One region of the Mesorhizobium sp. BH1-1-4 genome, then DNA from elsewhere that is predicted to be linked to it. Evidence: predicted binding sites of a transcription regulator. Region 1 holds the regulator's gene; the other holds the start of a gene.
What was found. The regulator HrcA, encoded in region 1, represses chaperone genes, less so after heat shock. The targets are predictions, from matches to a motif close to GTTAGCACTCNCNNNNNGNGAGTGCTAAC.
Positions count from the first base shown of each region.

Region 2: a site for HrcA is predicted at 3,373-3,401, ahead of groES (co-chaperone GroES). Genes of this name have one in related genera too.

Region 1 covers NZ_JAIUIN010000014.1:1,842-8,521, reverse strand. Annotated here, with positions in the region: gene LB569_RS21500 (PQQ-dependent sugar dehydrogenase) at 1-1,160, opposite strand, end outside; gene LB569_RS21495 (hypothetical protein) at 1,272-1,469, opposite strand; gene hrcA (heat-inducible transcriptional repressor HrcA) at 1,646-2,728, opposite strand; gene rph (ribonuclease PH) at 2,909-3,625, shown strand; gene LB569_RS21480 (VOC family protein) at 3,809-4,219, shown strand; gene rdgB (RdgB/HAM1 family non-canonical purine NTP pyrophosphatase) at 4,219-4,866, shown strand; gene hemW (radical SAM family heme chaperone HemW) at 4,863-6,041, shown strand; gene LB569_RS21465 (low molecular weight protein tyrosine phosphatase family protein) at 6,061-6,384, shown strand; gene LB569_RS21460 (hypothetical protein) at 6,441-6,629, opposite strand; gene LB569_RS21455 (hypothetical protein) at 6,637-6,680, opposite strand, start outside.
Region 2 covers NZ_JAIUIN010000010.1:200,577-207,256, forward strand. Annotated here, with positions in the region: gene LB569_RS19160 (glutathione S-transferase family protein) at 1-248, shown strand, start outside; gene LB569_RS19165 (ATP-binding protein) at 589-2,091, shown strand; gene LB569_RS19170 (sulfotransferase domain-containing protein) at 2,098-2,910, shown strand; gene LB569_RS19175 (usg protein) at 2,936-3,214, opposite strand; gene groES (co-chaperone GroES) at 3,556-3,870, shown strand; gene groL (chaperonin GroEL) at 3,928-5,559, shown strand; gene LB569_RS19190 (hypothetical protein) at 5,630-5,854, shown strand; gene LB569_RS19195 (DUF982 domain-containing protein) at 5,905-6,243, shown strand; gene LB569_RS19200 (cupin domain-containing protein) at 6,367-6,680, shown strand, end outside.

The DNA of each region.
Region 1 (6,680 bases):
ACCACCTTGTAGCCGGTGCGGTTGCCGCGATTCCAGGAGCCGTGCAGGGCAACGAAGGCATCGCCCTGATACTCCTGCGGGAAAGCCTTGCCGGTGTAGAAGGCGATGTTGAGCGGTGCCGAATGGGCCTGCATCAGCACATCGGGAACAGTGGCCTTGCCAGCGAGGTCGGGGCGCTCGCCCTTGTGGCGCGGATCCTCATTGTTGCCGATGTAATACCACGGCCAGCCATAGAAGGCGCCGTCCCTGACCGATGTCGCGTATTCGGCCGGCACATTGTCGCCGAGCGCGTCGCGCTCGTTGACGACGCACCACAGGGCGCCGGTCGCCGGCTGGATCGTCATGCCCGAACAGTTGCGCAGGCCGGTGGCGACGATGCGTCCGTTCTTGCCGTCGGGATCGAAGGCCCTGACGTCGGCGCGGCCCTCCTCGGATCCCCAGGTCGCGCCGATCGGCTGCGACTTGACCCATGTTTCGAGACCGCCTTCCGGTTCCTTGCCCATGTCCTCGGCGACGTTCGAGCCGGAGCCGACCGACAGATAGAGCGTCTTGCCGTCGGGCGAAAAGGCGATGTCGCGCGTCCAGTGGTGACTAGCCGGAATGTGGTCGACGATGGTTTCCGGCTCGCCGGATGCTTTCAACTCGCCGCTCCTGTAGGGGAAGCGCACGATGCTGTCGCTGTTGGCGACATAGACCCATTGCGGGTCGTTGCCCAAGGGATAGAAGGCAATGCCGTAGGGCTGGTTGAGATTGCCGGCGAAGACCCCCTGCTCGGCCGGTTGCGCGCCGCCCTTTGTCAGCCGATAGACGCGAACCTGGTTGGCCTCGCTGTCGGCGACGAACAGGTCGCCGTTCGGCGCCACGCGCACGACGCGCGGATTGTCGATGCCAGAGGCGATCAGCTGGGCCGAGAACCCGGGCGGCAGTTGCGGCTTTGCGTCCGCTGGCATGTCCGCTAGCCCCGCGCTGTTCGAAGCCGATTTGGTGACGTAGGGCTTCGGCAGGTCTTCCGGCTTGATCAGCCGGCGCGCGCCCGGCCTGTCGGCGCGCCAGTCACCGAAGGCGGCCGGACCCTTGAGCACCGGCTGATCGGCCGCCAGGGCCGAACCGGCAATGATGAGGCTGACCGGGATGGCGGCCATCGAGGCAAGTCTTATCATGAGAGACCTCCGCATCGTGCCGCAAATCGATTGCCGCGCGTAGCGGCAACGGCCGAGCGTGGCGGATGGTTCCATGCCACACGTCCGGTTGGAGCGACGGTAGAGCGGTTATCAAGCTTCGGTGGCGTCGAGGTCGCGGTCCAGGCGCTTTTCCAGCTCGACGAGATCGGCCGGCAGCGGCAGGCCCATGGCGCGCATTTCCCGCAGTTTCTCGCGCAACTGCTCCTGCACCTCGTGCACGTCCTCCGGCTGGTTGACCATCTCCTCCAGCAGCAGGCTGATCTGGGCCTTGAACGATTCCAGCGCCATTCTTTTTCTCCTTGCTGCCTGTTGTTCGATTCTGGGGCTCTAAGGTGTCGAGATTCAGGTCAGGCCGAGTCGAAAACGGTTGATACCGAGAACCGGAGCGGAGCGTACTTTTGTACGTGAGACCGGAGGCGGAGGTGGCAGCCGTTTGCAGACCGGTCCCCCTGAATATCGTCACCTTAGCGCAGCATGCGCGATATCAGCTGCGCCGTATAATCCACCATCGGCACGATGCGAGCATAGTTGAGCCGGGTCGGGCCGATGACGCCGAGCGCGCCGACGACGCGGGCATCCTTGTCGCGATAGGGCGCCACAACCAGCGACGAGCCCGACAGCGAGAACAGCTTGTTTTCCGAGCCGATGAAGATGCGCACGCCCGATCCCTGCTCGGCAAGGTCGAGCAACTGGATCAGCCCGTCCTGCGTCTCCATGTCCTCGAACAAATGTCGCAATAGCTCGATGTCGGCCTGGGCGGTGACGTTTTCGAGCAGATTGGCGCGGCCGCGCACGATGAGCCGCGCCGGCAGGCCGCTTTCGGCGCCCGCCCACACCGCCAGCCCCTTTTCGACTAGATCCTGCGACAGCGTGTCGAGCGCGGCCCGCGTCTCCTCCTTGATGCGGGCGATCTCGGTGCGCGCCTCGGCCAGCGTGCGGCCGCGAATATGCGCATTGAGAAAATTCGAGGCCTCGTGCAGCTGCGAGACCGTGGTGCCGGCGGGCAGGTCGACGACGCGATTCTCGACGTCGCCGTTTTGCGACACCAGCACGGCCAGCGCCTTGGTCGGCTCGAGCTGGATGAATTCGATATGCTTCAGCGCTACCTCGTTCTTGGCGGCCAGCACCAGGCCGGCGCCGCGCGACATGCCCGACAGCATCTGGCTGGCCTCGGTCAGCATGTGCTCCAGCGTGGCGCCGGAGCCGGAGGCGCGCACCTGCGCCTCGATGGTGCGGCGCTCCTCGTCGGAGAGGTCGCCGAGTTCCATGAAGGCATCGACGAAGAAGCGCAGGCCGGCCTGCGTCGGCAGCCGCCCGGCCGAGATATGCGGCGCGTAGATCAGCCCGAGATGTTCGAGGTCGCTCATCACGTTGCGGATGGTGGCCGGCGACAGCGAGGAGGGCAGGATGCGCGACAGGCTGCGCGAGCCCACGGGCTCGCCGTCCCTCAGATAGGAATCGACGATGCGCCGGAAAATGTCGCGCGAGCGCATGTCGAGGGATTGAAGAGCGGGCGACTGCGAAGCGGGATCGACTGCCTTGGTCATTCGGCCAAAAACCTCCGTGTTCAGGATATAGACTTCGGTACGCCGCGCGCAACCAGGTGTCTGTGGCCGATCACCCCGGGGTGCCTGTCTCGGATCCCAGGTCCGTTTTCCTTTGCGCGCTGCCCCCCTTGCGTCTAAAAGCCGGCCACGATTTCAAGAAACTGACAGAAAGCAGGCCGAATGCGCCCCTCCAAACGCCAATTCGACGAAATGCGCGCCATCTCTTTCGAGCGCGGCGTCTCCAAGCACGCCGAAGGCTCGTGCCTGGTGAAGTTCGGCGACACCCATGTGCTATGCACCGCGAGCCTTGAGGAAAAGGTGCCGGGCTGGATGCGCAATTCCGGCAAGGGCTGGGTGACGGCCGAATATGGCATGCTGCCGCGCTCGACCGGCGAGCGCATGCGCCGCGAGGCTTCCGCCGGCAAGCAGGGCGGCCGCACGCTGGAGATCCAACGCCTGATCGGCCGCTCGCTGCGCGCCGTGGTCGATCTGCAGGCACTCGGCGAACAGCAGATCACCGTCGACTGCGACGTCATCCAGGCCGATGGCGGCACCCGCACCGCCTCGATCACCGGCGGCTGGGTGGCGTTGTATGATTGCCTGCGCTGGATGGAAGCGCGCCAGATGACCAGCGTCGCCAAGGTGCTGAAGGACCATGTGGCGGCGATTTCCTGCGGCATCCATGACGGCCAGCCGGTCATCGACCTCGACTATATCGAGGATTCCTCGGCAGGCACCGACGCCAATTTCGTCATGACCGGCAAGGGCGGCATCGTCGAGATCCAGGGCACCGCCGAGGGCGAACCCTTTTCCGAAGCGCAGTTCGCGGATTTGATGGGATTGGCCAAGAAGGGCATTTCCCGCCTAGTCAGCCTGCAGCAGATGGCGGTGGCCTAGGATTTTGATGCCGAGCCCAGGCGCCCCCCTCTGTCCTGCCGGCCATCTACCCCACGAGGGGGGAGATTGGCAGTTTGGCTGGCCGTGCCTGCCTCTCAACGTTGAAAATTGGCGAAAGCGACCGATACAGCCAATCTCCCCCCTTGCGGGGGAGATGCCCGGCAGGGCAGAGGGGGGCGCCTCGTGACACCCTCCGCAATCCTGGAATCGGCCCTCTATGTCACCGACCTCGCTGAGGCGGAAACGTTCTACACCGACATGCTCGGCCTCATCCTCCTCGGCAAGGTCGAAGGCCGCCACCTCTTCTTCCGCTGCGGACCGGGCGTTCTGCTCATCTTCAACGCCGAGGCAACCAAAATCCCGCCCGCGCCCGATGCGAAGCTGAAAGTCCCTCCGCACGGCGCTGTCGGCGACGGCCATCTGTGCTTTGCCGCGACCGCCGCTGAAATCCACGCCTGGAAAGCCCATCTTCAGGCGAGGAAAATCGCCATCGAAAGCGAATTCGAATGGCCGCAAGGCGGGCGTTCGCTCTATATACGCGACCCCTCGGGCAACTCGATCGAGTTCGCCGAGCCGAGAATCTGGGGCCTTTGATGCATACACTTGATGGCAAGAAGATCGTCGTCGCCAGCCACAATGAAGGCAAGCTGCGCGAATTCGCCGATTTGATGGGACCGTTCGGCTTCGAGGCGAAATCGGCCAAGGCCTACGGCCTGCCCGAGCCAGAGGAGACCGGCACTACCTTCGAGGAAAACGCCTACATCAAGGCCTTTGCCGCCGCCAAGGCGACCGGCCTGCCGGCGCTGTCGGACGATTCGGGCCTGTGCGTCGACGCGCTCGACGGCGCGCCCGGCGTCTACACCGCCAACTGGGCTGAAACTCCGGAAGGATCGCGCGATTTCGCCATGGCCATGCAGCGCACCGAAGTGGCGATGCAGGAGGTCGGCGCGGCCGCGCCCGGCCAGCGCACGGGCCGCTTCGTCGCCGTCATCTGCCTCGCTTTCCCGAACGGCGAGGCCGAATATTATCGCGGCGAGGCCGAAGGCACGCTGGTCTGGCCGCCGCGCGGCGAGCTCGGCTTCGGCTACGATCCGGTGTTCCTGCCCAATGGCTTCGACAAAACTTTCGGCGAGATGAGCGCGGAGCAAAAGCACGGCTGGAAGCCCGGCCAGCCGACGGCGCTGTCGCACCGCGCCCGCGCCTTCCAGAAATTCGCCCGCGCTCGGCTTGGTTCGGAATGATCGGGTCCAGCACCACCATGCCGCTCGACCGCGGCCCGGGCTTCGGCGTCTACGTGCATTGGCCGTTCTGCGCGGCCAAATGCCCCTATTGCGACTTCAACAGCCATGTCCGCCACCAGCCGGTCGACCAGGAGCGCTTTGCCGCCGCCTTCGAGGCCGAGCTGGCGACGATGCGCCAGCGTACAGGGCCGCGCGAGGTCACCAGCATCTTTCTCGGCGGCGGCACGCCGTCGCTGATGAAGCCGGAGACGGTGGCCAGGGTTCTCGACGCGGTGGCCAAGAATTGGTCGGTGCCTGACGGCATCGAGGTGACGCTGGAGGCCAATCCGTCCTCCGTCGAGGCCGAGCGGTTTCGCGGCTACCGGACCGCGGGCGTCAACCGCGTCTCGCTCGGCGTGCAGGCGTTGAACGACAAGGATCTGCGCTTCCTTGGCCGGCTGCACAATGTCGAGGAAGCGCTGCACGCCATCGGGCTGGCGCGCGAGATTTTTCCGCGCCTCTCCTTCGACCTGATCTATGCCCGTCCCGGCCAGACGCCGGAGGCTTGGCAGGCGGAACTCGAACAGGCGATCGGCCATGCCGCCGACCATCTGTCGCTCTACCAGCTGACCATCGAGGAAGGCACGCCCTTCCACGCGCTGCACGCGGCGAAGAAATTCGCCATTCCCGACAACGACCACGCTGCCGACCTCTATGCGCTGACGCAGGAGATCACGGCGACGCATGGTTTGCCGGCTTACGAGATTTCCAACCATGCCAGGCCGGGCGCCGAGAGCCGGCACAATCTGACCTACTGGCGCTACGGCGAATATGTCGGCGTCGGCCCCGGCGCGCATGGACGCTTCGTCGAGAACGGCCACCGGGTGGTGACGATCGCGGAGAGAATGCCGGAGACCTGGGCCAATCTGGTCGAGGCCAAGGGTCATGGCATCACCGGCGGCGAGCTCCTGACGCGTTCGGAAGAAGCCGACGAGTTCCTGCTGATGGGGCTGAGGCTTGCCGAAGGCATCGACCTCACGCGTTACGAGGCGTTTTCCGGACGCGGCTTGTCCAGCGCCCGGCTTTCGGTGCTGCAGGGCGAGGGGCTGGTGGCGCCGATCGGCAATGCGCGCCTGCGCGCCACCCCCGCCGGCATGATCGTGCTGGACGCCGTGGTGGCGGACCTGGCGCGGTAATGACGGTCCAGAGGAGCCCGTGAAGAACATCCTCTTCGTCTGCAGCCAGAACCGCTTGCGCAGCCCGACCGCCGAGCAGGTGTTTTCCACGCGCCGCGACATAAAGGTCGCGTCGGCCGGCACCAATCACGACGCCGATACGCCGCTGACGCATGAGCTGGTCGGCTGGGCCGACATCATTTTTGTCATGGAGAAAATCCATCGCACCAAGCTGCAGAAGAAATTCAAGACCAGCCTCAAGGCGGCCAAGGTGATCTGCCTCGACATCCCGGACGAGTACGAATTCATGGATCCGGAGCTGATAGCGCTTCTGAAGGCGCGCGTTTCACGCTATCTGGACTGAGCGCCTGGCCCAGCGTTCGCCACCTTCGGGCGGCCGTGTCGCCAATCCGAGCCCGGTCAGGCGTCGTGCTTGTGGCGGTGCTTTCCGCGTTCTTTCTCCGCGTGGGCCTCACCGTTGCGGACTGGCTTGGCGTTGTCCTTGTCGCGGCGGCCGCGGTGCTGGTCCCCCAATGAGGGCAAGGGTACGCCGTTGCGGGCGTTTTTCGTCTCAAGACGGGTGATGAAGATATCGAAGCGATTGGGCATCGTCCGGTCAGTGCTCCGTCGTGCTGTCGGGTTTGTTGTCGGAAAGCTTTA
Region 2 (6,680 bases), on a different contig from region 1:
CGATCCTCGAGATCGAACTTGCCGAGCGGCAATGGCTGGTCGGGACGTCGGTTTCCTATGCGGACTTTCGCATGGCGACGTTCTTGCCGTTCAACGATGTCGCGGGCTTGCCGCTCGGCGATTATCCGCGGGTCAACAGCTGGTATCGGCGGCTTGAAGCCATCGACGCCTGGCGCGATCCCTTCAGGGGGCTGGATGCGCCGCGGTTGCCGCCAGTCCCGGGACAGGTCGAGCCGCATGAGCTGTAACCGAAAGGGGTGGCGACCGGCGTATACGTTGGAGAGAAACTTGAAAACGCCGGCCGCCATTTGGGGGCGTTGGGGCGCATCACGTTGGGGCGCGATGCAGGGTCAGGCTAGGCGGATGCCCGGTGTCCGCAATCGGAACGCCGTCTCATGGTGAACAGGTGGTTACTATCCACAGGCCTGGGGCGATAACCGGCAGGCGGCCAGCCTGTTTCCGGCCGTCCATTGCGGGCCACGGCAACGTTCTCTGATCTGTGCGCAACGCGAATCGCCTGGCCCGCGCGGCTCGACGGGCCGCGCTCGGGTTGATAAGCCCGTCCGTGAAGGAGCCGCTGAGTCTGACATGACCGTTGCGATCGAGATGGGACAGACGACGGCGGGCGCCCCGGCGAAGCTCGATCTCGAGGAGCTGCTGGCGACCCGCCTTCTGGTGCAGGGCAATTCCGGCTCCGGCAAGTCGCATCTGCTGCGGCGGCTGCTCGAACAGAGCGCGCCCTGGGTGCAGCAGACCATCATCGACCCCGAAGGCGACTTCGTTTCGCTGGGCGAGCGCTACGGCCATCTGGTGATCGATGCCGAGGAGCATACCGAGCGCGGCCTGCAGGCGGCTGGCGAGCGGGCGCGCATCCACCGCGTCTCCACAGTGCTCAACCTCGAAGGGCTCGATGCCGAAAACCAGATGCGGCGCGCTGCCGCCTTCCTCGGCGGGCTGTTCGAGGTCGCGCGCGACCATTGGTATCCGATGCTGGTGGTGGTGGACGAGGCGCAGCTTTTCGCGCCGGCGGTGGCCGGCGAGGTGTCCGACGAAGCACGCAAGCTCTCGCTCGGCGCCATGACCAATCTGATGTGCCGTGGCCGCAAGCGGGGGCTGGCCGGCATCATCGCCACGCAGCGGCTGGCCAAGCTCGCCAAGAACGTCGCGGCGGAAGCCTCCAACTTCCTCATGGGCCGCACCTTCCTCGACATCGACATGGCGCGCGCCGCCGATCTGCTCGGCATGGAGCGGCGGCAAGCGGAAGCGTTTCGCGATCTGGAGCGCGGTCAGTTCATGGCGCTGGGGCCGGCGCTGTCGCGGCGGCCGCTCGGCCTGCGCATCGGCCCGACCGACACCAGTCCGCGCAACGGCACGCCCAGGCTGATGGCGATGCCGGAATCAGCGCTCGAGGATGCCCGCGCCATCATCCTGGCCGCGCCGCCGCCGGAGACGATGCGCGCGCCGCGCCGGGTGGCGTCGCCGGACCTGCTGGAGCAGCTGATGGCGGCGAAAGCAGCGCCGCTCGACATCCGTCCCGAACCGGCCGGGCCGGCGCCCAGCGCCGAGGACCTGGCCGAACGGCGCGCGCGGATGGACCGCGTCCTGCGCGCCATCCTGGCCGAACCGGACGCTGGATTTCGCGTCATCGGCGTCCTCTACCAGGAATTCGTCGTGCGCTGCCGCATCGAGGGGCTGGCTTCGGTCATACCCGATCTCCAGGAATTCCGCCGCATGCTGACGCGTGCCCGTGCCGGAGTGGGGTCCGACATGGCCGAGGACGACGCATGGCGCGATGTTTCGGTGCGCGCCTCGCTGCTGCCGGAGGACATGCAAGGCGTGTTCATGATGATCGCGCGCGCGGCCAAGGAGGGCTGGCCGTGCCCGAGCGATGGCGCGATCGCGCGCGCCTATGGTTCGCACTCCATGCGCCGGGCCCGGCGCCTGCTGACCTATATCGAGGAGCAGGGCCTCATCGTCTGCCAGCTCGACGGTACGGGAAAGCGCACGGTGACGCTGGTCGAACTCGCCTGGGCCACCGCGCCGGGCGACCCCAACGCCGAGGCGGCGGAGCAGGGTAGCCTGGCGCTATGAGGGCCGATGACTAGCCCCGGGGAAACGCGGATTGAGCCCGGCGGCAATGCGGCCCGGGTCCGCATCATGGGCACGCCGCGATCCGGCACGAATCTGGCCAAGCATCTGGTCGAAACGCATCTCGGCATGCCTGTCGTCTTCGACCAGGGTTTTTGGAAGCATGGGGTCTTTCCGGCCTTGATGGACGGACGCACGCTGCAATATGGAGACCTTCCCATCATCGTGATGAGCAAGGACCCCATTACCCAGCTTCTGTCATGGTTTCGTTTCTCCCGGAACGACAGCATCTTCAGGCCAGCCAAATATCTCGGTCCCTTCCTGAACCAGCCGTTCGAAATCAGGCAGGATTTCACCCAGCCCGGGCAGATGGAGTATCGGTTCCGCTCACCTGCCGACTACTGGAACCAGTTCTACTTCGCCATGGACGCGCTTCGCCGCACCGGCGCGCCGGTGCATTTCGTCTGCTACGAGCAGCTCGTTTCTGCGCCGGCCGCTTGCCTGGCTTCCATCTCCCGATTCCTCGATCTTTCTCCGCCTTTCGACGCCGGCACCACGGTGACCATCCCGCGCCACACGATCGGCGCAAGCAACGACATCGATCGGCCCGCCGATCCGGCCGCCAAGCAGGGTCCGTTCGATCCTGCCCGAGCGGATCTGGCGGCCGCGCTCGCCAGGATCGGCTGGCGCAATGCGCGCCTCATCCTGCGCGACATCGACGAGGATGTGCTGGGTGCGACGGGCAGGCCAGGATTTCGCGAGCAATGCCGGGAAGCGGCGGGCGCGAAGGCGATGCTGCGGTCGCTGGTCGGGTTCTGGTGAGTCCCGCATGCGTGACGGCGCCGCCTTACTGGACGGTGATGACCCCGTCGACGGCCCGCCACTCCGATGGGGTTATGAGCCGGTGGTGGGCGACCTGGACGGAGTGGAGCGGCCCGTCGAGTTCGCGCGCCCAATAGGAGAGAAATTCCTTGAGTTCGGGGAATTCCGGCGCCAGGTCGTAGTCTTGCCAGACATAGAGTTGCAACAGGCTGCGATGGTCAGGCAGATGGTAATGGATTTGTGCGGTGGTCAGGCCATAGCCTTCCATCTGGAGGCGGAACTCCTTGCTGACATTTTCAACCATTCATGTCTCCTTTCGGCGGTCGTCTGAACCCAACTCTCCAAGAGGGTGAGCGGTTCCAGCGCCCACGATTGCGCCGGCTGCGGATATTTTGCTGGATCGCGGCGGAATTCAAGCGGCCGTACCCGATCCCACGAAGAATAACCTTGCGATAACAGTGTGTTGGCACTCCATCCGTGCGAGTGCTAATTTTTTTTGGCCAACCCCTTGAAACCGAAAAATGGCAAAACTAGTTCGATATGCGCGCGCGATGCCTGAACGGGTCGCCGCACCCCGCTCCGGTCCGAATTGCCGGTCCGGCGCGGAGGAACCTCAAAACCTGTTTGTCCAAAGAGGAGAACGACATGGCGTTCCGTCCATTGCATGACCGGATCCTGGTCCGCCGCATCGAGGCCGAAGAAAAGACCGCCGGCGGCATCATCATTCCCGACACTGCCAAGGAAAAACCGCAGGAAGGCGAAGTCATCGCCGTCGGCCCCGGCGCGCGCGACGACAGCGGCAAGCTGAGCGAACTGGATGTAAGGGTCGGTGACCGCATCCTGTTCGGTAAATGGTCCGGCACCGAGATCAAGCTCGACGGCGAGGACCTGCTCATCATGAAGGAAAGCGACGTGATGGGCGTGATCGAGCAGGCCGTGCAAGTGAAGAAGGCCGCATGACGGCTTCTTCGAAAATCCACCAGTCAACGAATGCTGCCTAGATAGAGGAGTAATCCAATGGCTGCCAAAGAGGTAAAATTCCACACCGAGGCTCGCGAGAAGATGTTGCGCGGCGTCGATATCCTGGCCAACGCGGTGAAGGTGACGCTCGGCCCGAAGGGGCGCAACGTCGTCATCGACAAGTCGTTCGGCGCGCCGCGCATCACCAAGGACGGCGTCACCGTCGCCAAGGAAATCGAGCTGGAGGACAAGTTCGAGAACATGGGCGCGCAGATGGTGCGCGAAGTCGCCTCCAAGACCAACGACCTTGCCGGCGACGGCACCACGACCGCGACGGTTCTCGCGCAGGCGATCGTCAAGGAGGGCGCCAAGGCTGTTGCCTCCGGCATGAACCCGATGGACCTGAAGCGCGGCATCGACAAGGCGGTGGAGGCGGTCGTCGCCGAGCTGAAGGCCAACGCCCGCAAGGTGACCCGCAATGATGAGATCGCGCAGGTCGGCACCATCTCCGCCAATGGCGACGCCGAGATCGGCCGCTTCCTCGCCGAAGCGATGGAGAAGGTCGGCAATGAAGGCGTCATCACGGTCGAGGAAGCCAAGACCGCCGAGACCGAGCTCGAAGTCGTCGAGGGCATGCAGTTCGACCGCGGCTATCTCTCGCCCTATTTCGTCACCAACCAGGACAAGATGCGCGTCGAACTCGACGAGCCCTACGTGCTGATCCATGAAAAGAAGCTCTCCAACCTGCAGGCGCTGCTTCCGGTGCTGGAAGCGGTGGTCCAGTCGGGCAAGCCGCTGCTGATCATCGCCGAGGATGTCGAGGGCGAGGCGCTGGCGACACTGGTCGTCAACAAGCTGCGCGGCGGCCTCAAGGTCGCGGCCGTCAAGGCGCCGGGCTTCGGCGACCGCCGCAAGGCCATGCTGGAGGATATCGCCATCCTCACCGGCGGCACCGCGATTTCGGAAGATCTCGGCATCAAGCTCGAGAATGTGACACTGGAGATGCTGGGCCGCGCCAAGAAGGTGGTGATCGAGAAGGAAAACACCACCATTGTCGACGGCGTCGGGCGCAAGGAAGAAATCCAGGGCCGCGTCGCGCAGATCAAGGCGCAGATCGAGGAGACCACCTCCGACTATGACCGCGAGAAGCTGCAGGAGCGGCTGGCCAAGCTCGCCGGCGGTGTCGCTGTGATCCGTGTCGGCGGCTCGACCGAGGTCGAGGTCAAGGAGCGCAAGGACCGCGTCGACGATGCGCTGCACGCGACGCGCGCGGCTGTCGAGGAGGGCGTGCTGCCGGGCGGCGGCGTCGCGCTGCTTCGGGCAAGCAAGGCGCTCGATGCGGTCCAGACGGACAATGCCGACCAGAAGACCGGTGTCGAGATCGTGCGCCGCGCCATCGAGACGCCGGTTCGCCAGATCGCGGAAAATGCCGGCGCGGAAGGCTCGATCATCGTCGGCAAGCTGCGCGAGAAGAGCGAATTCGGCTGGGGCTGGAATGCCCAGACCAATGAGTTCGGCGATCTCTATGGCCAAGGCGTGATCGACCCGGCGAAAGTGGTGCGCACGGCGTTGCAGGATGCCGCGTCGGTCGCCGGCCTGCTGGTGACCACCGAGGCGATGGTGGCCGAGAAGCCGAAGAAGGAAGCCGCCAGCCCGGCAATGCCGGCCGGCGCCGGCATGGACTTCTGAGGTCCGACCAGTCCGCCCGCTCCCTCCCTTCCGGAGAGGGAGCGGTCTTCAGTTCAAGGGAGAGAGATATATGGATGCGATGATCGAGCCTGGATCCGTGCCCGCGCCGACGCATCAGGCAAAGGAGTTCCTGGCCTATGAAACCGAATGCCGCGGTGCGCTGAAGCCGCTGCTGGCGGAATTGCTCGACAGGGCCGAAGCGGCCGGCTGGAAGCGGCGGACCGTGGCCGCGACGCTGATGTTCCTGGCGGCGCAACAGGTGTCGGAGGCGTCCGAGGCATCGACCGGCGGCTGAGCGCAGACATCCAGTCCCATTCACCCTTACGCGGCCGGCCGCGCTTTCAGATGTTCGGTTCGCCGCTGGTCCTGCACAATCGAGAGGAGGCACAAGCCATGAATCGCGGACAATTTGAAGAACCGGTGACCATTCTGGTTGGAATGGGCTTTCCGAGGAAGATCGAAAGCGTGATGGAAGCCTACGTGCTGTTGCAGGACTGGCCGGCCGCCAGCCGCAACAGCGCTCATGCCGTAGCCCTCAATGCCTGCAAGGCGGGCATCGCCGGTGAGATCGACCCCGAGACGGTGCGCGCGACGCTGGTCACCTTCGCACGCCGCAACGACATATTGCTGCCGGATATGGTTTCGCCGGCCGCCGCGCTCGGCAATGCGCTGCATGCGGGGTGAGGCGGCAGGTCCATCCAATCTTCAGCGGTCCGCCCGGCGGCCGTTGCGGGCGCGGAGCCCGCTGGAACCAAGCGATGGCCATCGGGTTCAATCTGCGTTGGTTCCCCAAGGCGAGGCGACGTCATGAGCATCCTGCAAGGCATCAAGAAAGCAGCCGAACGCGTCACCGGCGTCGCGAGACCGGACAGTCGGCAGGTGGCTGATCTTGCCAGCCCACGAAAACCGAACGAGTTCAGGTTTGGCGATGACGGCCTGGTGCCCAACCATCCGTCTTGGCCGCTTGTCGTCTATCGCGGCGCCGTGAGGTTACCGGAAGACTTCGATCCCGCGGCTGTCCTGGAGGCTCTTTTTGAGGCCAATGGTTGGGGGGACAGCTGGCGCGACGGCATCTACGACTATGTCCACTACCATTCGCGCATTCACGAGGTGCTCGGCGT